Jeotgalibacillus aurantiacus: one gene and its partner. The protein of the gene in region 1 interacts with the protein of each later gene in a pairwise test. Links are inferred from orthologs where the notes say so. Each region holds a gene or a part of one and is shown in the gene's direction. Other genes may lie near its edges.

Region 1 (14,889 bases):
TCAACTCCTTCTGTACCTGAAGGTGACTTCCCTGAAACACGTGAGAAGATGAGCGGAATGAGAAAAGCAATTGCTAAGGCAATGGTTAACTCTAAGCACACTGCCCCTCACGTAACACTTATGGATGAAGTAGATGTTGAGAAGCTTGTTGCACATCGTAAGAAGTTCAAGGAAATCGCGCTTGAAAAAGACATCAAGCTGACATTCCTTCCATACGTGGTAAAAGCACTTGTTTCTGCATTGCGTGAGTACCCTGTACTGAACACATCACTTGATGATGAAGCACAGGAAATCATTCAGAAGCACTACTACAACATCGGTATCGCTGCAGACACTGAAAAAGGTCTTGTTGTACCAGTTGTTAAAAATGCTGATCGCAAATCTGTATTTGGTATTTCTGATGAAATCAACCAGCTCGCTGGTAAAGCGCGTGACGGTAAATTGTCCGGTGATGAAATGAAAGGTGCATCATGCACAATCACAAATATCGGATCTGCCGGAGGCCAGTGGTTTACACCGGTTATCAACCATCCTGAGGTTGCAATCCTCGGAATTGGTCGAATTGCGGAAAAACCTGTTGTAAAAAATGGTGAAATTGTAGCCGCTCCTGTGTTAGCATTATCATTGAGCTTCGATCACCGTATGATTGATGGTGCAACGGCTCAAAATGCGTTGAACCACATCAAACGTTTATTGAACGATCCAGAACTTTTACTAATGGAGGCGTAAAACCATGGTAGTTGGAGATTTCCCTATTGAAACAGATACTCTCGTCATTGGATCAGGTCCCGGAGGATATGTAGCTGCAATCCGTGCAGCTCAGCTTGGACAAAAAGTGACAATCGTCGAGAAAGAAAACCTTGGCGGTGTTTGCTTAAATGTCGGCTGTATCCCATCAAAAGCGCTGATCACAATCGGTCACCGTTATGAGCAGGCTCAGCATTCAGACGATATGGGTATCGTTGCTGAGAACGTTAAAATTAACTTTGAGAAGGCTCAGGAATGGAAAGCCGGTGTAGTGAAAAAGCTTACTGGTGGAGTTGAAGGACTTCTTAAAGGAAACAAAGTTGAAATCGTACGCGGCGAAGCTTACTTCGTTGATAACGAAACAGTTCGCGTAATGGATGACAGCTCTGCTCAGACGTACAAATTCAAAAATGCGATCATTGCAACAGGATCGCGTCCAATCGAAATCCCATCTTTCAAGTTCTCAGACCGCGTTCTTGATTCTACAGGTGCACTTGCGCTTAAGGATATTCCTAAGAGCCTTGTTGTCATCGGTGGAGGATACATTGGAACTGAGCTTGGTTCAGCCTATGCAAACATGGGTACTGAAGTAACAATTCTTGAAGGTGCTGACGATATCCTTGGCGGATTCGAAAAGCAGATGACAACGATTGTTAAAAAAGGACTTAAGAAAAAAGGCGTTAATGTCATTACAAAAGCAATGGCTAAAGGCGTTGAAGAAACAGACAGCGGCGTAACGGTTAAGTACGAAGCGAAAGGTGAAGAAGTATCTGTAGACGCTGAATACGTTCTTGTAACAGTAGGACGCCGTCCAAACACAGATGAAATCGGTCTTGATCAGCTTGGTATTGAAATGTCTGACCGTGGCGTAATCAAAACTGACAAGCAGTGCCGTACAAGCGTTGACAATATCTTCGCAATCGGAGATATCGTAGACGGACCACCTCTTGCTCACAAAGCTTCTTACGAAGGTAAAGTGGCAGCTGAGGTAATCGGCGGCGAGAAGTCTGAAGTTGACTACCTTGCAATCCCTGCAGTATGCTTCACGGATCCTGAACTGGCAACAGTCGGATACAACGAAGCTCAGGCGAAAGAAGAAGGCATTGAAGTAGTAGCTTCAAAATTCCCATTCGCTGCAAACGGACGTGCACTTGCACTTAACCAGACTGAAGGTTTCGTTAAGCTTGTGACACGCAAGGAAGACGGCCTGATCATCGGTGCTCAAATTGCCGGTGACGGTGCTTCTGATATTATCGCAGAGCTTGGTCTTGCAATCGAAGCTGGCATGACAGCTGAAGACGTTGCAATGACAATCCACGCTCACCCGACATTAGGTGAAATTTCAATGGAAGCTGCAGAAGTAGCCCTTGGAACACCAATCCACATCGTAAAATAATGTAACACCAGCGGGACAACCCTTACACGGGTTGTCCCGTTTTTAATATCTCTTCAATGAAGATAATGCGTAATTATAAGTGTCCGAAGAATAACCGGTTCGGTCGTCCCCTTCGCTTTCCTTTGTCTAGCTCCGACGGGCGGGGACGTACAAACTTCCCGTCATCTAGTTCGATAATTCAACAAGGAAGTATATTAATAACAACAAGGGCTGGGCCTATCCGAAGACTCCTGTGGCGGAAAGGGTCAGGTGAAACCATTGTGCGGAGCACAAGGGGTTCACCGCCCGGCCACGGAAAGCGTAGGATAGGCACAGCCCGACTTTTTAGACTGAATTAAATTCCACCGGAAATGAAAGTAAAATCTATGCTACACTTGGGTTATACATATTGGAAAGGTGAGGTTACAGTTGAAATATTTAGTCCCTGCAGCCGTAACGGCAGTTCTGCTCACAGCAGCCTGCAGTTCAGAAGAAGCAAGCACAACAGAAGAAACAAACACATCCGAAGAAGCACTCGAAACAGTGCAGACAGAAGACGTCGAATCTGCCGGGGAACAAACGGAGCAGACAGAACAAGCTCCTGAAGAAACAGAAGCTTTACAGGAAGAACCGGAAATGACTGAACCTCAATATGAGATCAATCCAGCGATCTGGACTGTAGAACCTTTAAGTGATGCGCCATCCAACGTCGTTCTTTTAACGATTGATGATGCACCTGATCAGTATGCAGTTGAAATGGCTCATACGTTAAAAGAGAAAGACGCACCTGCTATCTTTTTTGTAAATGGGCATTTTCTTGATACGCCGGAAGAGGAAGCGATGCTGAAGGAAATTCATGAACTTGGTTTCCCGATCGGTAATCATACATATTCCCACCCGAATCTGAGAGATCTTACAGAAGAGGAACAGCGTGAAGAGATCGTATCATTAAGTGATCGCGTTGAAGAAATTATTGGGGAACGTCCTGTCTTTTTCAGGGCTCCGTTTGGTGCCAATACTGACTTCAGTGAACAATTGGCTGCACAAGAAGGTATGGTGCTGATGAATTGGACTTACGGATATGATTGGGAAGCGGATTATCAACATGCAGCCGCTTTACAGGATATCATGGTCAATACAGAATTTCTGACAAACGGAGCGAACCTGCTGATGCATGATCGGGAATGGACGAATGAAGCGTTACCCGGTATCGTGGATGGACTTCGCGGAAAAGGATATGACATTGTGGACCCTGTGTTAATTAAAGGGATTGACCGCTAAAAAAGCTGTTGTATCTTTCAGGTATTTGGGTTAAAATAGCAGGGAAGCGCTTACAAACATATGGGGATGGGAGTAAGTGAAACGGCTTAGCGACGCAATTAAGTGTCCGTCATGAATAAAAAGGGGAAAAAGAGACTGATGAAAAAATGTCAGTCTCTTTTTGTTTTCTATTTAATAGCGCGATGTTCTTTAATGACGCGCAGTTTTTTAAGTGTTTCATCTTCAGGACCCTGTACAGGAAGTCCTGCTGCTATATTTTCATGGATATAATTCAGGTTTTCCTCCGTAATAATTTCACCCGGAATAAAAATCGGGATTCCTGGAGGATAGACCATAATAAATTCAGCACATATTCTGCCGGCAGTCTCTTCTATAGGTAAGAGCTCTGTTTCAGAATAAAAAGCATCACGTGGACTGAGTGCCAGCAGTGGAATATCGGGAAGCATCACTTCAGGGATATCAAAGTCTTTACCGTGTCTGTATTCAATCGACAGTGCATGCATGGCTTCGATCAGAATAGACGCTTCATGCTCCGTATCTCCAGGCGTCACGATACATAAAATGTTATACAGGTCAGAAAGCTCAACTTCGAGATTAAAATTCTTTCGCAGCCAGAGCTCTGCCTGATAGCCTGTGATACCAAGCTCTTTAATAGAAATAATGATCTTTGTCGGATCGTAATCGAACGTTGCGGGTGTACCGAGAATTTCTTTCCCGATGCAGCGGATCTGTTCGATGCCGGATAATCTTTCTCTAATAGACTCAGCAAGTCTGATTGTCTGATCAATCAGCTCTTTTCCTTCCGTAGCCAGCTGTCTTCTCGCTGTATCCAGAGAAGCAAGAAGGGGATAGGAGGTGGAAGTGGTTGTCAGCATGCTTAAGATCGTTTGAACTCTTTTAGAAGAAACAAGCCCTTCCTTTACATTCAAAACAGAACTTTGTGTCATGGACCCGCCAAGTTTATGAACGCTTGTTGCAGCCATATCTGCTCCCGCCTGCATGGCTGAAACAGGAAGTTCATCATGGAAATGAATATGGACACCGTGTGCTTCATCAACGAGAACCGGAACGTGGTTTGCATGTGCTATTTTCACGATTTCACGCAGGTCCGCTGCGATCCCGAAATAAGTCGGGTTAATCACCAGTACACCCTTTGCATCAGGGTGCTGTTCGAGTGCGTGTGAAACGGACTCAGGTGTAATACCGTGAGAGATACCAAGTTCTTTATCTACTTCCGGATGAACAAACACCGGGATCGCACCGCAAAAAACAATCGCGGACATCACCGATTTATGAACATTTCGTGGAACAATGATTTTTTCGCCGGGACCACATACGCTCATGACCATCGTCATAATTGCGCCTGATGTTCCCTGAACAGAAAAGAATGTATGGTCAGCACCGAATGCTTTGGCAGCAAGGTCCTGTGCGTCTTTAATCATCGCCTTTGGCTGATGCAGATCATCAAGTGGTGCAATATTAATTAAATCAATTGATAATATATTATCTCCAGCAAATTCTCTGAACTCCGAATCCATGCCTGCACCTTTTTTATGGCCTGGAATATGAAATTGTACTGGATTTCGTTCACTATGCTTTTTCAGTCCTGTAAAGAGCGGCGTATCATACTGTGTCAGTGTACGGTCTTCACGAAGTACATTTAATAGTGATGAAGGTGTGCTAGACAATTGAATATTCACCTCATTAAGGGTATTGTTACCTTATAGACAACAGAAGAATTATAGCATTTCCTGCAGTAAATGAAAATAAATCTCTGCGGGTGTTTTTGAAAGGAAGCGTGAAAAATGGAATATCAATACCCTATTTCAATGGATTGGTCGACAGAGGAGATCGTTGACGCTGTTAAGTTTTATGGAGCAGTGGAAAGAGCTTACGAGAAATCGGTCAACCGTGATGACTTTATGACCCTTTACAGACGGTTTAAAGAGATTGTTCCCTCAAAGTCAGAAGAAAAAACCATAGACAGGGAATTTAGCGAAATGAGCGGTTACTCAATTTACCGGGCTCAAAAAAAAGCCCGTGAAACGGAAGCGGGACAAAACTTTTCGATGAAATAAAAAGCGGCCGGTTACATGGGTTCACTTATGTGAGTCCCGGGTAACCGGCCGTTTTATTTATTTCTGCTGGGCAGTCAGCGCAAGCTTGTACAAAGGAATCAGCTCTTTAAATGTTTCTTTAATGAGTGGAATGAGCTGATCAGGATCTGACACAATGTCAGACTCTTTGTTAATTCTTCTCCCGGCAAGAAACTCAGCTTTTTTAATGTTTTCAAACCGTTCAAGCACGTGAAGAAAATCTCCTTCATTCATTTCGCTTATTTTTTTCGCCTCTTTTTTCGTGTGATCTACTGAAATCCATCCATCCTCAGGTAAAATCTTTACGACCTGGTCAAATGATTCAATCATTTCCCTCGCGATATTCTGTTTTTCAGGAAGCTCATAAATAAATGCAACCCAGATAAACAGATGGTCATCCCATAATCCAACCTGGAAGTGCGGTAATTTTTTGTAGCCCCGTTTATTAGGTGAGACGGCCATCCACGTATCCTTTGGCGGATTGACAGACCGTCTGGCATGTTTAGCAATATGAAGATAAAGCTCTTCGTCCAATTCCCGCTCCAGGTATGGCACCAGCTCTTCTCCGAGTGATCTGAATACAGGCTGAATACGTTCTCTTATTAACTCCATTCTTTCATCAAGACCGGGAGTAAGAAAGACATCAAATTCTTTTTCTGTGAATGCAGTTTTCATGAAAAAACCTCCGTTATATGCTCCAAAAACAAACTGGCAGTTTGAGTTGTCTGAATTATGGCTATAATAAAATTAACGGACCAGCCTGTCAGGCAAAGATTAAATTTATTCTAGCACAGGCATTCACCGTGAATAAACTGAAGTGTACTGAATAAGATGCTGTAAAGAAGATCAAAAAGAGAGAGGAGTGCATGGGCATGAAACAGGTCATCCAGGTAACAAGAAAAAGAGACTACAAACAGGAAAGACTGGCTGTGCTTCGCATGGAACTGGATTACGAACTGGCTGTGCTTTTTGAAGCAATGGAAAATGAGGACAGAGCAGCTATGGACCGGGCAAAAGATAAACTCTTTTCCATCCGTCGCGAACTCCTCGATCTCAATGGTTTTATCGCATGAAAAACTTAAAGGATGTTATTGTTCAGCAAGGCTAAGACGAACGCTTTTACAAAAGCGTTCGTCTTAGCCTTGCTGAATTTAGCCGTTTTCCTTGCCTTGAGACAGTCATTCAGCTACTGTATAGGCAAGATATCATTGGCAGGAGGTACCCCTTTATGAATCAGACCCGGAATGAAATGGACCGTTTTGCAAAGGAATTAATTAAAAAAGCCGGTCAGACCATTATTAAATCGTTTGATGACGTTCTTAATATAGAAACAAAAAGTAATGCAAACGATCTTGTAACGAATATGGACAAACAAATCGAACGCTTTTTTGTAAAAGAAATACAGGGTAAGTATCCAGATCATAAAATTCTCGGTGAAGAGGGCTTTGGAGATCAGGTTACATCACTTGATGGTACCGTGTGGATTATTGATCCAATCGACGGAACAATGAATTTTGTTCATCAGCAGCGGAATTTTGCGATATCAATTGGCGTGTACGAGGAAGGGGAAGGCGTTCTCGGATATATTTATGATGTGGTTCATGATGAATTATATTGGGCTTCAAAGGGAGAAGGAGCTTATTTAAATGACAGGAAGCTCTCACCGTTAAAAGAGGTGAAGCTTGAGGAATCAATTCTGGCATTGAATGCTACATGGGTAGCTCCTCATGAAAGAATTCCGTTCGAAGCGTTTACTCCGCTGGTCAGAAAAGCACGTGGAACAAGGTCTTATGGTTCAGCGGCCCTAGAGCTTGCATATATTGCGACGGGTGGTATTGATGGATATATGACCATGCGTCTTGCGCCTTGGGACGTAGCGGGAGGAAAAGTCATCATCGAGGAAGTTGGGGGCAAGATGACGGATCTGTCAAACCACCCACTGAATCTGATCGACAGCTCTCCGGTGTTTGCCGGTAATGCGACCCTTCATGATGAAATTTATACTGAATATCTGAGTAAATATTTTAATCATAAAACAATAAAAGAAGACTGAACCATCCACTGGTTCAGTCTCTTTTTTTGCGGTTATTCAGCACTCTGCTCCCGCATTTTCTTTTTTGTTTTAAATCCAAGTCCGAATATCATGATAAATACAACCAGAGAAATTAAAATGCCCGTAACGCTGCGCTCAGCAATCGCGATCCCGATCGCAGACATTGCAACGACAGCAAGAATCGCTAAAAAAAGAAAAATTCCGTTACCGTTTTTCATCGTCATCCTCCTCATATACGTATATTTTACATAATCCATTTCTTTATTTCCACCTATTGTGATACAATAGTACAGTTAGAATAGATTAGAACGTTAAAACAGGAGTGAAATAATGACTAATATCAGGCAAGACCTTCGAAACATTGCAATCATTGCTCACGTTGACCACGGAAAAACAACTTTAGTAGACCAGCTTTTAAAACAATCAGGTATCTTTCGTTCAAATGAGCATGTAGAAGAACGTGCAATGGATTCGAATGACCTTGAAAGAGAACGCGGTATCACCATTTTAGCAAAAAATACTGCGATTCAATATAAAGATACCCGCATCAATATTCTTGATACACCGGGACACGCAGACTTCGGAGGAGAAGTAGAACGGATCATGAAAATGGTTGATGGCGTTCTGCTTGTTGTGGATGCATACGAAGGCTGTATGCCTCAGACACGTTTCGTATTGAAGAAAGCCCTTGAACAGAACTTGACACCAATCGTTGTCGTAAACAAAATTGACCGTGACGCTGCACGTCCAGCTGAAGTAATTGATGAGGTTCTTGAGCTGTTTATCGAGCTTGATGCTAACGAAGACCAGCTTGAATTCCCGGTTGTTTACGCATCGGCTATTAATGGAACAGCAAGTCTTGATCCGGAACAACAGGATGAAACGATGGAATGTCTGTATGACTCGATCGTTGAAAACATCCCTGCTCCAGTAGACAACAGCGAAGAGCCGCTTCAATTCCAGATTGCTCTTTTAGATTATAATGACTATGTAGGACGTATCGGAATCGGACGTGTATTCCGCGGAACAATCGAAGTAGGTCAGCAGGTTTCGCTGATGAAGCTTGATGGATCATTCAAAAATTTCCGTGTGACAAAAATCTTTGGCTTTATGGGGCTGAAACGTGTTGAAGTTCAGTCTGCAAAAGCGGGAGATCTAATTGCAGTTTCCGGAATGGAAGATATCAACGTCGGTGAAACGGTATGTCCGGTTGATCACCAGGATGCACTGCCGGTTCTTCGTATCGATGAGCCAACTCTTCAGATGACTTTCTCTGTTAACAACAGCCCATTTGCAGGCCGTGAAGGGAAATTTGTTACTGCCCGTAAAATTGAAGAGCGTCTTTTAGCGCAGCTTGAGACAGATGTCAGCCTTCGTGTAGACCCGACTGATTCACCGGATGCATGGGTTGTATCAGGACGTGGTGAGCTTCACCTGTCTATTCTGATCGAAAATATGCGTCGTGAAGGATATGAGCTCCAAGTATCGAAGCCTGAGGTTATTGTCCGTGAAATCGACGGTGTGCGCTCTGAGCCGGTTGAACGCGTTCAAATTGATGTTCCTGAAGAATACACAGGCTCAATTATTGAATCAATGGGTGAGCGTAAAGGTGAAATGCTTGATATGATTAATAACGGTAACGGACAGGTGCGTCTTGTATTTATGATCCCTGCACGTGGCCTGATTGGTTATACGACTGAATTCATGACGCTTACACGTGGTTATGGAATCATCAACCATTCATTCGACAGCTACCAGCCGATGCAACAGGGCCGTGTAGGTGGACGAAGAGAAGGTGTACTTGTTTCTATGGATAAAGGGCAGGCGTCACAGTATGCCATCCTTGGTGTAGAAGACCGCGGTACGATATTTATCGAACCAGGTACAGAAGTATATGAAGGAATGGTTGTCGGACAGCACACGCGTGACAATGACCTGACTGTAAACGTTACGAAAATCAAAGCAGCCAACAATATCCGTTCTGCCAACAAAGAGCAGACAACGACCCTTAAAAAGCCAAGACTGATGACGCTTGAAGAATCACTTGAGTATCTGAACGATGATGAGCTTTGTGAAATCACGCCTGAGTCCATCCGTATCCGTAAAAAGATCCTGGACAAAAACGAGCGTGAACGTTCTCAAAAGAAAAAGAAATACGCTGAAATGGGTAACTAATTAAGAGGAGTTGAAAGTCTCCATGGTCAATGTGGAAGATCGTCTCTCGTTTTTCCCGGCACTGTACCGTGTAGATACAAATCCTGATGTAGGTATGTGGTATCTATACATCACGATCGTGCTTCTATCAATTTTAGTTTATAAGCTTGGCTTTGCGAAAAAGCTGCCATTGCTTAAAAATGCTTTAATCTACCTTTTCCTGATCACAGGCTGTACCGTTCTGACGTTCCTGGCCATTTTCCTGCCGGTTACAGAAGGACTGATCATTGCAGCTCTCATTCTGATCATTTACAAGATCAGACTGCGACGTGAACAGGCTAAAGGTAACGTATGATATGTAAGAAGGATCGACACGCGTCGATCCTTCTTTTTTTATTTCAGTCATGTGTTTCAGCTCATTCTGCCGCAGTAGACTCTTTAAATCATTCCATCGTTTCAAAAATGTATTCTTTCTAACTAAAGAATAATTCAATCACTCCCCCGCAAAACCGCATTATCTCATCATTCCATCCATTCGACTAATCGCCCGTCTGCGGGAGAGATGCCTCATGTCAATTTCCCGTTAGAATTGTTATCAGATTTTTTAAAAAATCTAGAGGACCGGGGGCATCCGTAGACTCCCTCGGCAGAGGAGCGACAGGTGAAACAGCGTAACGCGAAGCGTTAGCTGGTTCACCGCGCGGCCGCGGAAAGCGAAGGATGCCCCCGGTCCGGTTTTATAAAACCTCCCCTCTCACACCTCACATAGGCGCGTTAAATAAAAAAATTTTAAAAAATTCAAAATCCCTCTATATCAATCATGAAAACGCATACAATTTAATTAAATATTCTAATTTGTCTAAAAATTATAAATTAGCCTGTTGACGGACTTGTATATCCGCGTTATGATTGTCAACAATTCAAGCATATCAAGCACTGATACTCGATATTATGTTGATGGAAGGAGTGAATAAGGTGAGTGAACAATTAATCTTTCTTGACGGCGAATACGTCACAAAAGAAAATGCGAAAATTTCCGTTTATGACCACGGATTCCTATATGGCGATGGGGTGTTCGAAGGGATTCGTTCCTATGATGGAAATGTCTTTCGACTCGAAGAGCATCTTGTCCGGTTATATGATTCAGCAAAGTCAATTTTGCTTGAAATCCCTTATACGAAAGAGGAAATGAAACAAATTGTCATTGAAACACTCAGAAAGAACAACCTGACAAACGGTTATATTCGATTAGTTGTTTCACGGGGCGTTGGCAATCTTGGGCTTGATCCTTTTACTTGTAAGAGACCGAGCGTCATTGTCATTGCAGAATCCTTAGCACTATTTCCGAAGAAGCTTTATGAAACTGGAATTGAAATTGTAACGGTTGCGAGCAGAAGAAACCGTTCTGATGTATTAAGTCCTAAAGTGAAATCACTGAATTATTTGAACAACATTCTCGTTAAAATCGAAGCAGGTCTCGCTGGTGTTCCTGAAGCCCTTATGCTGAATGACCAGGGATATGTAGCTGAAGGTTCTGCCGATAATATATTCATTGTTAGAGGTAATAAGATTCTCACGCCGCCAGGATATGTTGGGGCGCTGGAAGGTATTACAAGAAACGCAATCATTGAACTGGCTAAGAAAAAAGGTTATCAAATGGAGGAAGCTGTTTTCACAAGACACGATGTGTATGTGGCAGATGAAGTTTTCCTTACTGGAACAGCTGCAGAAGTGATTGCAGTGGTTAAAGTGGATGGGCGCCAGATTGGTGAAGGCGAACCGGGTAAAGTGACAAAAGATCTTTTAAAAGAATTCCGTGAACTTGTGATAGAAGACGGAGTCAAGGTATATAATTCAACATTACATGCAGGGTAATTCATTTATCTATCAACTTTTGTGAGTTAAAGCAATCATACGTTAAATCATTGATGAGGTTAAAGTATTCAGTAAGCGGTATTTACAGAGAGCCGAGGATGGTGGAACCCGGTATTACTAGCTGAGTATGACATCCCCTCGGAGTGGGGCACTGAAATTTTCAGTAGGTGCTCACGGACATGAAAGTGTTCGTTATCAGTGAACAGTTTATCTGTTCAGGAGGCAGCAACAGCTGCGAAGTAGGGTGGTACCATGAAAAGTCTTTCATCCCTATACAAAGGATCCATGATCTATTTGTATGGGCTTGAAGGACTTTTTTTATTTTGATTATAAAAATAAAACAGATGAAACGTGATTGAAGGAGGCGCTAATCGATGAGCGTGCAGGTAAACGAAAAGCATGATCAGATGAAAGCACTTGGTGGAGATGTGGAAAAGTCAGCGGCACAGGGTGCAGATGTATTTATACAATCCCTTCAAAATGAAGGGGTGGAAATGATCTTCGGTTATCCGGGTGGAGCTGTACTTCCTATCTATGATGCTCTATACAAGAATCCGATTCCTCACATTCTGGCCAGACACGAACAGGGGGCCATTCACGCGGCTGAAGGGTACGCAAGAGTCTCCGGTAAGACGGGGGTTGTAATTGCAACATCAGGCCCTGGTGCAACGAACCTGGTAACAGGCATTGCTGATGCCATGATGGATTCCCTGCCGCTTGTTGTATTTACCGGTCAGGTAGCCAGTGCAGTCATCGGTACAGACGCCTTTCAGGAGGCGGACATTGTAGGCATTACACAGCCAATCACGAAGCATAACTATCAGGTCAAGGATGTAAACGATCTTCCAAGAATCATTCATGAGGCATTTCATATCGCTTCTACCGGCAGACCTGGACCTGTTCTAGTCGATATTCCTAAAAATGTTTCAAATGAAATTTTCACGCTGTCAGAAGTAAAGCAGACTGAAGTGGATCTCCCGGGTTATCAGCCGACAACATCGCCAAACTTTCTGCAGATTCAAAAGGTGGCACAGGCGATCCAGAAAGCGAAAAAGCCTTTGATTCTGGCTGGAGCAGGTGTGCTGCACGCCAAAGCGTCTGAAGATTTAGTGAAATTTGTTGAACAGTCAAAAATTCCAATTACAAACACACTGTTAGGATTAGGAACCATCAAAGGGGATCACCCTCAGTTTCTTGGAATGGCAGGTATGCATGGAACCTATGCAGCCAACATGGCCATTTGTGAATGCGATTTACTTATCAACTTCGGTGCAAGATTTGACGACCGGTTAACAGGAAATCTTGATCACTTTGCACCGAATGCACACATCGTTCATATCGATATTGATCCAGCTGAAATCGGAAAAAACGTTCCAACGGATATCCCGATTGTGGCAGATGCAAAAGAGGCGCTTCAGTCCCTTTTAAATCTCGGTGTTGTAACAGATGGATTCAGTGAATGGACCAATCACCTGAATAAGCTGACAGAGGAGTTTCCTCTATTCTACAAGCAGTCTGAAGAAGGAATCCTTCCTCAGCAGGCGATTGAAATGATCCACAAGCATACCGGCGGAAATGCCATCGTCACAACAGATGTTGGACAGCATCAGATGTGGGCAGCTCAATATTATAAATTTAACAACCCGGATCACTGGGTAACCTCAGGAGGGCTTGGAACCATGGGATTTGGTTTCCCGGCAGCGATCGGGGCACAGCTGGCAAAACCGAAAGAAACGGTTGTTGCGATTACAGGTGACGGAGGATTTCAGATGACGCTGCAGGAGCTGTCGCTGCTGCAGGAAAGTCAGATTCCTGTCAAAGTCATCATTTTAAATAATCAGTGTCTGGGAATGGTTCGTCAATGGCAGCAAACCTTTTATGAAGAAAGATATTCTGAATCACTGATGCCTTCCCAGCCTGACTTTGTAAAACTTGCTGAAGCTTATGATATCGAGGGCTATAAAGTGAGCACGGTTGAAGAAGCTGATCAGGTATTTGAAAAAGCATTAAAGTCCAATAAGCCGGTATTGATCGATTGCCGGGTTAAACAGATTGAAAATGTTTACCCGATGGTTGCACCAGGCAAAGGGCTTCACGAAATGTTAGGGGTGAAAGAATGAAGCGAGTTATCACGACTACCGTGATCAATCAGAGTGGCGTGCTAAACCGCGTCACAGGGCTGCTGATGAAAAGGCAGTTCAACATCGAAAGTATCACAGTCGGACATACAGAGCAACCGGGCATCTCGAAAATGACATTTGTCGTTCATGTAGAAGATCAAAGGAAACTTGAACAGCTGTTAAAGCAGCTTCAGAAGCAAATTGATGTGTTAAAGGTAAATGACATTACGGACAAAGCAATTGTCACAAGAGAGCTGGCACTGATTAAGGTGCTTTCACCTCCGGCAGTCCGGAGTGAAATCACCAGTATTATTGAACCTTTCCGGGCAACCGTTATTGATATGAGTAAGAATGTCATAACGGTACAGGTAACAGGTGATCCGGAAAAGGTTGAAGCCTTTATTGATTTAGTAAGACCATATGGAATTAAAGAACTGACAAGGACGGGAGCAACAGCTTTTGTCAGGGAAAACCAGAAAACACCGTCACAGCAATTATCTATTTTATAAACCCACATACTTAGGAGGAATTTATTATGGTAAAAGTTTATTACAATCAGGATATCAACGGATCTTTAGAAGGTAAGAAAGTAGCCATCATCGGGTACGGTTCACAGGGTCATGCACACGCCCAGAACCTGAAAGATACAGGACATGACGTTGTAGTTGGCGTACGTAAGGGAAAATCATGGGAGCAGGCAGAGCAGGATGGACTTGAAGTAAAGTCGGTCCGTGATGCAGCTGAAGAAGCGGATATCATTATGGTCCTGCTTCCGGACGAGCGTCAGACCGCTGTTTATGAAGAAGAAATCAAACCGGGCTTGCGTCCAGGAAAATCTCTCGTTTTTGCACACGGATTTAATGTTCACTTTAATCAGATCGTTCCACCTGAGGACGTAGACGTTTTCCTTGTAGCGCCAAAAGGTCCGGGACACCTTGTACGCAGAACTTTTGAATCAGGAGCTGGCGTACCTGCACTATATGCTGTTTACCAGGATCGATCAGGTCACGCCGAAGAGACAGCTCTTGCTTACGCGAAAGGAATCGGAAGTGCGCGCGCAGGTGTCTTGAAAACAACCTTCAAGGAAGAAACGGAAACGGACCTGTTCGGTGAGCAGGCAGTATTATGCGGCGGGTTAACATCCCTTGTAAAAGCAGGCTTTGAAACGCTTGTGGAAGCTGGCTATCA
Region 2 (11,473 bases), on another replicon or contig:
ACGAACTCCGATGCTAAGCTCACAAACTTCATGGTTAACCTTACGAACCTCAGGTCACGTCAGTTCAGCATCCCAATCTTGGGTCGCGGACTAGTTCTAATTACACTCACCTCACAAACTTTCCGCGGACCTGACGAATTGTCTTTCTGACCTCACGAACTCGCGTCACAACCTGACGAACTCCGATGCTAAGCTCACAAACTTCATGGTTAACCTCACGAACTCCAGGTCACGTCAGTTCAGCCTCTCAATCTCGGGTCGCGGACTGGTTCTAATTACACTCACCTCACAAACTTTCCGCGGACCTGACGAATTGTTGTCGTCAGCTCACGAACTCGCGTCACAACCTGACGAACTCCAAGGCTAACCTCACAAACTCCACCCGCAACCTCACGAACTCGCCTATCCCAACCACATTCCTTCCCGCACTTTAAGACATCCACATTCGGTGCTATAATAGTACGGATAATGAAGGCTCGAATGGAGGATTTGGCATGTACGATGTCCGGGAGTGGAAGCATGTATTCAAACTGGACCCTAATAAAGAAATATCAGATGAGGCATTGGAAGCGATTTGTGAGTCAGGAACGGATGCTGTGATGGTGGGCGGTTCTGATGGTGTCACACTCGATAATGTGCTCGATCTGATGGCAAGAGTTCGCAGATATACAGTTCCTTGTGTGCTGGAGGTTTCAACGCTGGAGTCGATTACACCGGGATATGATTTATATTTTATTCCGACCGTTCTGAACACGCAGGATCCGAAGTGGATTACAGGGCTGCACCATGAGGCGATTAAGGAGCATGGTGACCTGATGAACTGGGAAGAACTTTTAGCTGAAGGATATGTGATTTTGAACCCGGATTGCAAAGCGGCACGCCTGACAAACGCAGAGGTACCGAAAAGTGACGATGATGTCATTGCCTATGCACGCATGGCCGAGCGCTTGTTTTCGCTTCCGGTTTTTTATATGGAATACAGCGGGATGTATGGTGATCCAAAGCTTGTTGAAAAGGTGAGCCGTGAGCTTGAATCTGCCGTGTTATTTTACGGCGGTGGGATCCGTTCGGTAAAAGAGGCAGAGGAAATGGCTGAACATGCTGATGTCATTGTCGTTGGTAACATTATTTATGAGAATCTGAATGAGGCACTGAAAACAGTTTTAAAATAAATGCCGCAAACAGACAAGTTACGATATAATAAGAACAAATGTTCGAGGTGGTGCGATTATGCAATTTTTAACTGACCGGCTTTTAAAGGGAATGAACCCTGAGCAGGCAAGAGCGATTAAGGCAACGGAGGGTCCGCTTTTAATTATGGCAGGTGCCGGATCCGGGAAGACTAGAGTACTGACACACAGGATTGCGTATTTGATGATTGAAAAAGGGGTTGCTCCTTACAATATTCTGGCGATCACTTTTACCAACAAAGCCGCCCGTGAAATGAAAAACCGTGTCGGCAGCATTCTTGGAGGTGCTTCTGAGGATGTCTGGATTTCCACTTTTCACTCCATGTGTGTGAGGATTTTACGAAGAGACATTGACCGAATCGGTTATAACCGCAATTTCACAATTCTCGATTCCACGGATCAGCAATCTGTTATTAAGGCAATCCTGAAGGATAAAAACCTGGATCCGAAAAAATTTGATCCAAGAGGCATTCTGGCTGCGATCAGTTCGGCAAAAAATGAACTCACGACGCCTGAACAGTTTGCCAAGGATGCAGGAAGCTATTATGACCAGACGATCAGCGAGGTGTTCACTGAATATCAGCGGCGTCTGAGAAAAAATTCTGCGCTTGATTTTGACGATCTGATTATGCAGACAATTCATTTATTTGAGCGTGTTCCTGAAGTGCTTGAGAACTATCAGCGGAAATTCCAGTACATTCACGTGGACGAGTATCAGGATACGAACCGCGCGCAGTATTTGCTTGTAAAGCTTTTAGCGTCACGCTTTAAAAATCTTTGTGTCGTAGGGGATTCCGACCAGTCGATCTACCGCTGGCGCGGGGCGGATATTACGAATATCCTTTCATTTGAAAAGGACTATCCGAATGCGACCGTTATTCTTCTTGAGCAGAATTACCGCTCAACTGAAAACATCCTCGATGCGGCAAACGCCGTCATAAAGAACAACCCGAACCGGAAGCCGAAAAATCTGTGGACGGATAAAAAGGGTGGTCAGAAAATCACCTATTACCGTTCCGACAGCGAGCAGGGGGAAGGTCAGTTTGTAGCCGGGAAAATCAATGAGCTCGTACGCTCCGGCGTCCGTAAGCCGTCTGACTTTGCCATTCTGTACCGTACGAACGCCCAGTCCCGTGTGATGGAGGAAGTACTCATGAAATCCAACATTGAGTACACGATCGTCGGCGGCACGAAGTTCTATGACAGAAAAGAAATCAAGGATCTGCTAGCCTACCTTCGTTTAATCGCGAATCCGGACGACGATATCAGTCTGACGCGTGTGATTAACGTACCGAAAAGAGGTGTCGGTTCAACGTCTGTTGATAAAATCGCGAACTATGCGCGTGATAACGATATGTCTATGATTGAGGCGCTTGGTCTCGCTGACTTCGTTGGTCTGAGCGGAAAGGCAGCGAAGGCTGTGCTTGAATTCAGGGAACTGATTCAGAATATGACGCAAATGCAGGAGTATTTGTCTGTCACTGAGCTTGTTGAGGATATTTTAGAGAAGTCAGGTTACCGTGACGCGCTGCAGGCTGAAAAAACAATTGAAGCACAAAGCCGTCTTGAGAACATTGATGAGTTTTTATCTGTTACAAAAGCGTTTGAGGAAGCCAATGATGATAAGAGTCTGATTGCGTTTCTGACGGACCTTGCACTCGTAGCGGACATCGACCAGCTCGACAAAGATGACGCACCACTCGATGCTGTCACGTTAATGACGCTTCACTCAGCCAAGGGACTTGAGTTTCCGGTTGTCTTTTTAATGGGACTTGAGGAAGGGGTTTTCCCTCACAGCCGTTCACTGATGGAGGAAGTGGAGATGGAGGAAGAGCGCCGTCTCGCCTACGTTGGGATTACGCGGGCTGAAGAAGAATTATTTATCACAAATGCCCAGATGAGAACATTGTTTGGACGCACGAATATGAACCCTGTGTCACGCTTCATTGCGGAGATCCCGTCTGAACTTCTTGAGGAACCGATGAAAAAGGAAGCCAACCCTTTTGGTCTCGGAGGATCACCGCGTCCAACCGCACAGCCGCGTAAAGCACCTGTGCGCCGTCCGGTTCAGCGGACAACAGGTGGCAGTGATATCGGCTGGAGCGTCGGAGATAAAGCGCAGCATGGTAAATGGGGAACAGGCACCGTCGTCAGTGTTAAAGGGGAAGGTGACTCCATGGAGCTTGATATTGCATTTCCAAGCCCAACCGGCATTAAACGTCTGCTGGCCAAGTTTGCACCGGTTACGAAGGTAAGCGGCTAATGAAAAGCGCCCGTTTATAACGGGTGTTTTTATTGAAAGCCGGATCATCCTGTCAATACAATGTAAACCATCCAATGAAATGAGAGGAATGACACTATGGACCCATCCATTCAAAAACGCGTTCAGGAACTTCATGACAAGCTGAATCAGTACAATTATGAATATCATGTCCTGGATCAGCCGTCGGTTCCTGATTCCGAGTACGATCAGCTTTTAAACGAGCTGAAGGAGATTGAACAGCAATATCCTGAACTGATCACAGAGGACTCCCCGACCCAGCGTGTTGGCGGAGCCGTACTGGAGCAGTTCTCAAAGGTTGAACACCGCACGCCAATGCTCAGTCTTGGAAATGCATTTAACGAAGCGGACCTGCGGGACTTTGACCGTAAAGTCAGACAGGCTGTAGGTGACAATATTGCTTACAGCTGTGAGTTGAAAATTGATGGTCTTGCGGTTTCACTCCGCTATGAAAATGGTGTGTTTATGCAGGGTGCGACAAGGGGAGACGGATCGGTTGGTGAGGATATTACAGCCAATCTGAAGACAATCAGGTCGATCCCTCTGCGCCTGAAGAATCCGTTATCCATTGAAGTGCGGGGAGAAGCCTTCATGCCGAAATCCTCATTTGTTAAATTGAATGAGGAAAAAGAAAAGCGTGAAGAAGCTGCCTTTGCCAATCCGCGTAATGCAGCAGCAGGCTCACTGCGTCAATTGGATCCGAGAATTGCCGCATCACGTAACCTGGATATTTTCCTTTACGGTATTGGTGATCCGGGTGAAACGGGGATCAATTCGCAAAGTGAAGGCATGCAGTTATTAAATGAAAATGGCCTGAAGACGAATCCTGAACGCAAAACGTGCGGGACGATTGAAGAGGTTATTGACTATGTCAACAGCTGGGTGGAAAAGCGTGCTGAACTGCAGTATGACATTGATGGCATTGTCATCAAGGTAGATTCTCTTTCTCAGCAGGAGGAGCTTGGTTTCACTGCAAAAAGTCCACGCTGGGCGATCGCCTACAAATTCCCGGCAGAAGAAGTCATCACGATTCTTCATGATATTGAGCTGAGTATTGGACGGACCGGTGTACTAACACCGACTGCCATTTTAGAGCCGGTGCGTGTAGCAGGAACAACGGTGCAAAGAGCATCACTTCATAACGAGGACCTGATCCGTGAAAAGGATATCCGTCTCGGTGATCATGTCATTGTGAAAAAAGCAGGCGATATCATTCCTGAGGTAGTCAGTGTGATCACGGATCGCAGAACAGGGGATGAAAAGGAATTTACGATGCCGACACATTGTCCTGCCTGTGACAGCGAGCTTGAGCGGCTGGAAGGGGAAGTAGCACTCCGCTGCCTCAACCCGAAATGTCCGGCACAAATTCAGGAGGGTCTGACTCATTTTGTATCCCGCAATGCTATGAACATAGATGGACTAGGGGAAAAGGTCATTGCCCAGCTATTTAAGGAAAATCTGATTGAAGATGTAGCAGACCTCTATCGTTTAACGAAGGAGCAGCTCATTCAACTAGAACGAATGGGTGAGAAATCTGTTGAGAATCTCCTGACTGCCATTGAGGCATCCAAGAAAAACTCTATGGAGAAGCTGCTGTTTGGACTCGGGATCCGCCATGTAGGAGCCAAAGCAGCCAAAACGATTTCAGAGCATTTCCGCTCTATTGACAAGCTGCGTGAAGCAACTGTGGACGATTTGTTACAAATCGATGAAATCGGAAACAAAATGGCTGATGCAATCGTCACATATTTTGAGAACGAAGAAGTACAGGAATTAATCGAAGAACTCCGTGAAAATGGTGTGAATCTTACTTATACAGGTCCTAAAAAAGAGCGGATGGAATCTGTTGAGTCTGCTTTCACAGGAAAAACGATAGTATTAACTGGGAAGTTAGCTCAATTGACACGTGATGAAGCGAAAGAGAAAATAGAACTGTTAGGTGGAAAAGTGACCGGTAGTGTTAGTAAAAAGACAGATCTTCTTGTTGCAGGAGAAGATGCCGGCTCTAAATTGACGAAAGCACAGGATTTAAATATTACGATCTGGGATGAGCAGCAGCTCATTGACGAAATAACCAAACAAGAGGTGTAGCATTTCATGAAAAAGTGGATAGCCGCAGTAACGGGTGCTTCCTTGCTGCTGGGAGGGTGTATGCCATCTTTTCAGCAGGAAGATGAGGTTATCCAGGAGAACGCGCCGGAAGAATCGGAAGAACAGACTGTCATCATTCCAAACTTCCAGATATCTGACGAATATTACCGGACCTTATTGCCATACGAACCATCCCCTTCACGCGGAATGGTCGTGAATAATCTGCAGACGAATTACGATATTGCAGAATTTGAAAGTGGACTGATGCGTGTTGCGCAGCAGAACTTTGATCCTGAAACGCACTTTTTCCAGGCAGGACAGTTCCTGGACAGTGATACGATAACAAGCTGGTTGAACCGTGAGTTTACCGATGCGCAGCTTCAGGAGTATGACATGGAGCCTGAAGAGAATGTAGGGTTGAACCCGGTTGATGCCGGTGGAGAAAACCGTGAGCAGCGGGCGAAGGAAAGTCCGATTTATTTAGCTCATATTCTTGAACATAACTACTTTGTGAAATCTGAAGAGGATGAATCGAAGGTAAGGCTCGGTGGTGTTGTGCTTGGGCTCGCGATGAATTCTGTTTACTACTATCAGAACGATAATGATCCATTCGGCCCAACATTTGAGGAGCCGATTCCTGATGCTGAGATTGAAGAGCAGGGAAGACAAATGGCGCAGGAAGTACTTCAGCGCCTTCGTCAAATGGCCGCAGATGATCCGGAAAAAGCAGCGCTGGCGGATGTTCCGGTCACCATTGCATTATTTAAGCAGGAGCCGAGAACGACTGTTATTCCTGGTAACTTCATTGGTTACGCGTCAGCGGACGGGGGAAGTAATGAGCTTGGTGATTGGAATGAGATGAATGAGAATTATGTATTATTCCCTTCAGCTGAAGCACAAGAGAATTACAGAGATGATGAAACTGCATTCCTGAATTTCAAACAGGATGTGGAAACGTACTTCCCTAATTTCAATAGTGTGATTGGAACAGGATTATACCGGGGAGATCAGCTGGAGAATCTGAAAATTGACATTCCAATTCAGTTTTATGGGAAATCAGAGATTATCGGATTTACCCAGTATGTAGCCGGACGTCTTGTTGATTTGTTCCCTGAGTATTTTGATATTGAGGTGAGCATTACGTCAATTAATGGTCCTGAGGCACTGATTATTAAGGAACCGAATGACACAGAGCCGTTTGTTCATATTTATGAGCAGTGATGTTTAAGTAGCTCTACAAATCCGGGCCGGTCTCATCCTTCGCTTTCCGTTGTCTAGCTCCGACGGGCAGGGACTAGCAAACTTCCCGTCCTCTCGTTCGATAAGTCAACATCAGCTCACTACGTTCGCTGTGTTTCCTTTATCTTCGTCGAGGCCAGTCCAGTTTGTACGTCCCTAAACGCCCGCCTCCGCTTTTCTAAGGCCGCGCGGTGAGCCAGCTAGTGCTTCGCACATCGGTTTCACCTGACTCTTTCCGCCGTAGGAGTCTACGGATGCCGCCGGACCTTTGTGAAGTATTCTGATCCAATGATTTTTGCGTGAAGGAACAATATTAAAAGACTGTTACTTGAGATCATCAAGTGCCCCTGCGGTTGCAGGGGTTTTTTGATGAGGCTTGTTAAATAAAGGAGATGAGTTGTTTTAAAATGAGGATATTAATGGCCTTGTGATTTCTGTTGTTAGCATAGTCACTTCTGTTGCTAGGAAGTCACTTTATGTCGCTAGGCTGTTGAAGATGACATGATATGTTGATAGCAGGAGAATTTCTGTTGATAGACACTTGAAATCTGTCGATAGACCGATTTGTTTTGTTAATAGGGTAACAATTTCTGTTGATGGCTTTCATAAGAGCATCTAAGATCCTAAAAGCATGCTCCTCCAAAACTAATGGTGTTTCGTTTTAATATCAAAAAGGCTGAGACAGCATCGCTGTCTCAGCCTTTTTAAGTGTTACAGCTTCCAAATATCCTCAGCATACTGCTTGATCGTCCGATCGCTTGAGAAGAAGCCGGAGCGGGCGATGTTGTGAATGCTTGAGGTTAGCCATTCTTTTCGCTTTTGATAGGCAGCGGTGATATCCTGCTGAGCGGTGACGTACGCATCAAAATCCTTTAAGAGGAAGTATTGATCATTTTCCATCAGCAGTGAGTCTGAGATCATATCAAAATCATAGTAGGAATCAGGGAAGAATCCTGATGTCAGCTGGTCAATGACTTTTTTGATGCGCGGATCCCCGTGATAGTAGTCATAGGAGTGATAACCGCCGTGCTTTTCGTAGCGCATGACTTCCTGAGCAGTCAGTCCGAAGATAAAGATATGTTCAGGACCTGTCAGTTCGCCAATTTCGACGTTGGCACCATCAAGCGTACCGAGTGTGAGGGCGCCATTCATCATGAATTTCATATTACCGGTTCCTGATGCTTCTTTACTTGCTGTTGAAATCTGTTCGCTGATATTTGTTGCGGGAATGATTTTTTCAGCGAGTGATACACGGTAGTTTTCAAGGAAGACCACAGTCAGGTAATCCTTTGAAAGCGGGTCGTTGTTCACCAGGTTCGCAACGGAATGAATCAGCTTGATGACCTTCTTGGCGTATTCATACCCAGGTGCTGCCTTTGCTCCGAATATAAACGTTTGCGGATAAGGCTTGAAGGAGGAATCCTCTTTCATCCGGTTATACAGGTGCATCACATGCAGAATGTTCAAAAGCTGTCGCTTGTAGGCGTGCAGACGTTTGATCTGCACATCAAAGATTGAATCAGGGTTTACGGTAATGCCATTGCGATCTTTGATAATGTCAGCGAGTGCCACTTTTTTATCGTATTTAATCTGATCAATTTTTTTCTGGAACGACGCATCCTCTGCAAACGGGATAAGGGCATCGAGCTTTTGTGTATCCTTGATCCAATCCGTTCCGATTGCGTCATTGATGGCAGAAGTCAGCTCAGGGTTCGCCTGAAGCAGCCATCTGCGGTGCGTAATACCATTTGTTTTGTTATTGAAACGGTGAGGATAAAACTCATGGAAGTTTTTCATCTCACGCATTTTCAGGATTTCGGTATGAAGTCTGGCTACGCCATTGACACTGTGACTTCCTACAATCGACAGGTGCGCCATTTTTACGAAGCCGTGTGCGATCACAGCCATTGACTCGATACGGTCCCAGTCACCCGGATAGGCTTCCCACAGCTCTTCACAAAAGCGGCGGTTGATTTCTTCGATGATCTGATAAATTCTCGGGAAGAGAGGACGGAAAAGGTCAACGGACCATTTCTCAAGTGCTTCTGACAAAATTGTGTGGTTAGTGTATGAGATCGTTTCCGTCACGATACTCCACGCTTCTTCCCAGCGCATCCCTTCGTCATCCATCAAAATCCGCATCAGCTCAGGTATGGCAAGAGCAGGATGAGTATCGTTAATGTGAATCGCAATGTGTTCATGCAGTTCGTACAGGTCGCAATGATTTTCCTTGTAATCACGCAGAATACTGGCAAGGCTTGCCCGGACGAGAAAATACTGCTGTTTCAGACGCAGTATTTTTCCTTCATCAGACATGTCATTTGGATAAAGGAATTCAGAAACCTGCTCCGTATCCCGTTTATATTGCATAAAGTCCTTATGTGACGGGAAATTCTTTGAGGGCTCTGCTCCCCAAAGACGTAATGTATTAACCCGGTCCGTATCATATCCGATCACGGGCATATCGAACGGAACAGCCAGAATGGTCTCGGCATTTTCGTGCTTAAAGATCATCCGGCCTTTTTCCTCTGTCCATGAAACGCTGCCCCAGTAAGGAACTTCTACTGCAAGGTCAGGCTTTCGGACTTCCCAGACGTTACCGTTACGTAACCATTGTTCAGGAAGTTCTACCTGATATCCGTCAATAATTTTTTGTTCAAACAGACCATGCTTATACCGGATCCCGTGACCATGACCGGCCATGGAAAGAGAAGCCATAGAATCTAAAAAGCAGGCGGCCAGACGTCCAAGACCGCCGTTACCCAGTCCTGCATCTGCCTCTGCTTCCTCAAGGTCACTCAGGCTGATATCAAGGTCTGCGAGGCCTTCTTCCACAATTTCTTTTACACCCAGGTTAACGAGTGAGCTCACCAGCAGTCTGCCAAGAAGAAACTCAATGGATAAATAGTACACCTCTTTATGGTCCCCTTTGCGGGTATGTTCATTAGAGGCGATCCAGTTGGTACTGACGTATTCCCGTACCATCATGCCAAGCGTCTGGTATTGGTGCTGCTTGGTTGATTGTTCAAATGACAGGCCGGATGATTGCTCCAGCCGCTGCAAGAAGGCGGTTTTGAACGCATTTTTATCACGGAACATTTGTGTTAGTTCCTCCCTTGAAGTCGCTGATATAGCGTCTGATATTCGCCTGCTGAACGTGCCCAGCTGTAATCACCGGACATGGCATTTTCCTGCAGCTTCGGCCAGACGTTCTGATCTTTATAGTAGGAGAGCGCCCGTTTAATCGTGTGCTTCATATCATGTGCATTGTAATTTGTAAATGTGAATCCGTTACCGGTCTCATCTGCTTCATTCCAAGAGTGAACGGTATCATTCAATCCACCCGTTTCGCGGACAATCGGAATGGTTCCATACTGCAGGGAAATGAGCTGACTCAGTCCACACGGTTCAAACAGCGACGGCATCAGGAAGTAATCGGCACCGGCATAAATCCGGTGGGCAAGTGCTTCTGAAAAACCGATATAAACCCCTGTTTTTTCAGGAAAAGCTGTTGCCAAATAATGAAAGTATCCTTCAAATTCAGGATCACCGCTGCCCAAAACTACAAGCTGGAACGCCTCTTCATTAATCAGTTCATGCATGACACGTTTGACGAGAGACAAGCCTTTTTGTTCAGTCAGTCTTGTGACCATGGCGATCACAGGAACAGAATCTGTAACAGGTAAATTAAATTCCTTTTGGAGTGCTTTTTTATTTTCTTTCTTATCAGCCACAGTTTTCAGGGAATAAGGTTTTGTAATATAAGAGTCAAGCTCCGGGTGATAGCTTTCTGTATCAATCCCGTTTAATATCCCTGAAAGCTTAAAGGACTGATCACGTAAAAGTCCGTCCAGCTTTTCACCGAAGAAATGGGTCTGGATTTCGTCTTTATAAGTCGGGCTCACGGTTGTAAGTGCATTAGAACTTAGGATTGCCCCCTTCATAAAACTTACCGCGCCGTTAAACTCAAGTTCACCGGAATGGAAATAGTGATCCTCAAGGTTTAACAGGTCGCCAAGAATACTTTGAGGGAAGAGACCCTGAAATTGCAGGTTATGAATCGTGAAAACGGTTTTCATGGATTTATAAAATGAGTCCTGCTTATATTTCCGGTCAAGCAGAAAAGGTACTATCCCTGTGTGCCAGTCGTGACAATGAATCACATCCGGCTTAAATGGGATAACAGGGAGTGAATCAAGAACTGCACGGCTGAAGAAGGCAAATCGTTCGGCGTCATCATAATGACCATATAGAGAATCCCTTTTGAAGTAGTATTCATTATCGATCAGATAATATGTAATACCTCCATGTTCGAGTGTCTCAATTCCGCAATATTGATTGCGCCAGCCGACCTGGACGGTAATTGACTTGATCTTTTTCGCTTTTGACAGCAGCTCATCTGAGATCAGAGAATACTTTGGGAGCATAACCCGGACATCAGTACCCAGTTTTTTTAATTCTTTAGGAAGGGCCCCGGCAACATCACCGAGGCCTCCTGATTTTACAAATGGCGCACATTCTGATACGGCAAAGAGGACTTTCATTGAGCCACCGCCGCTTCACGGATGCTTCCTTTTCGCAGAACGAGTGGTTTTTCGGCAGTTCCTCTAAGTGTCGTTCCGTCCAGCACCTTCACGTCTTTATCCAAAATCACATATTCAAGCGTACAGCC

Evidence for each region.
Region 2: the proteins of lpdA (region 1) and pcrA interact in binary tests that used the Escherichia coli proteins (3 or more experiments, as listed by UniProt). The link is inferred for Jeotgalibacillus aurantiacus from one-to-one orthologs.

The regions. Positions count from the first base shown.
Region 1 is NZ_JACNMS010000002.1:654,012-668,900, reverse strand. What follows is about bases 1-2,938. They hold lpdA (dihydrolipoyl dehydrogenase), read left to right. Parts: upstream 1-733; coding sequence 734-2,143; downstream 2,144-2,938. Other genes in these bases: H7968_RS08130 (polysaccharide deacetylase family protein), read left to right, coding at 2,552-2,938; H7968_RS08140 (dihydrolipoamide acetyltransferase family protein), read left to right, coding at 1-729. In the rest of the region: more of H7968_RS08130, read left to right, coding at 2,939-3,403; H7968_RS08125 (aminotransferase class I/II-fold pyridoxal phosphate-dependent enzyme), read right to left, coding at 3,571-5,040; H7968_RS08120 (UPF0223 family protein), read left to right, coding at 5,209-5,481; H7968_RS08115 (YktB family protein), read right to left, coding at 5,539-6,174; H7968_RS08110 (hypothetical protein), read left to right, coding at 6,372-6,572; H7968_RS08105 (inositol monophosphatase family protein), read left to right, coding at 6,728-7,552; H7968_RS08100 (YlaF family protein), read right to left, coding at 7,585-7,809; translational GTPase TypA, read left to right, coding at 7,883-9,727; H7968_RS08090 (YlaH-like family protein), read left to right, coding at 9,750-10,061; ilvE (branched-chain-amino-acid transaminase), read left to right, coding at 10,682-11,581; ilvB (acetolactate synthase large subunit), read left to right, coding at 11,989-13,701; ilvN (acetolactate synthase small subunit), read left to right, coding at 13,698-14,210; ilvC (ketol-acid reductoisomerase), read left to right, coding at 14,237-14,889. UniProt on the Escherichia coli protein: Lipoamide dehydrogenase is a component of the glycine cleavage system as well as of the alpha-ketoacid dehydrogenase complexes.
Region 2 is NZ_JACNMS010000005.1:21,270-32,742, forward strand. What follows is about bases 902-3,841. They hold pcrA (DNA helicase PcrA), read left to right. Parts: upstream 902-1,230; coding sequence 1,231-3,453; downstream 3,454-3,841. Other genes in these bases: H7968_RS14650 (heptaprenylglyceryl phosphate synthase), read left to right, coding at 902-1,172; ligA (NAD-dependent DNA ligase LigA), read left to right, coding at 3,550-3,841. In the rest of the region: more of H7968_RS14650, read left to right, coding at 495-901; more of ligA, read left to right, coding at 3,842-5,562; H7968_RS14665 (CamS family sex pheromone protein), read left to right, coding at 5,569-6,783; H7968_RS14670 (glycogen/starch/alpha-glucan phosphorylase), read right to left, coding at 7,513-9,900; glycogen synthase GlgA, read right to left, coding at 9,906-11,345; H7968_RS14680 (GlgC family sugar phosphate nucleotidyltransferase), read right to left, coding at 11,342-11,473. UniProt on the Escherichia coli protein: A helicase with DNA-dependent ATPase activity. Unwinds DNA duplexes with 3'-5' polarity. Translocates on single-stranded DNA with 3'-5' polarity. Initiates unwinding more efficiently from a nicked substrate than double-stranded DNA.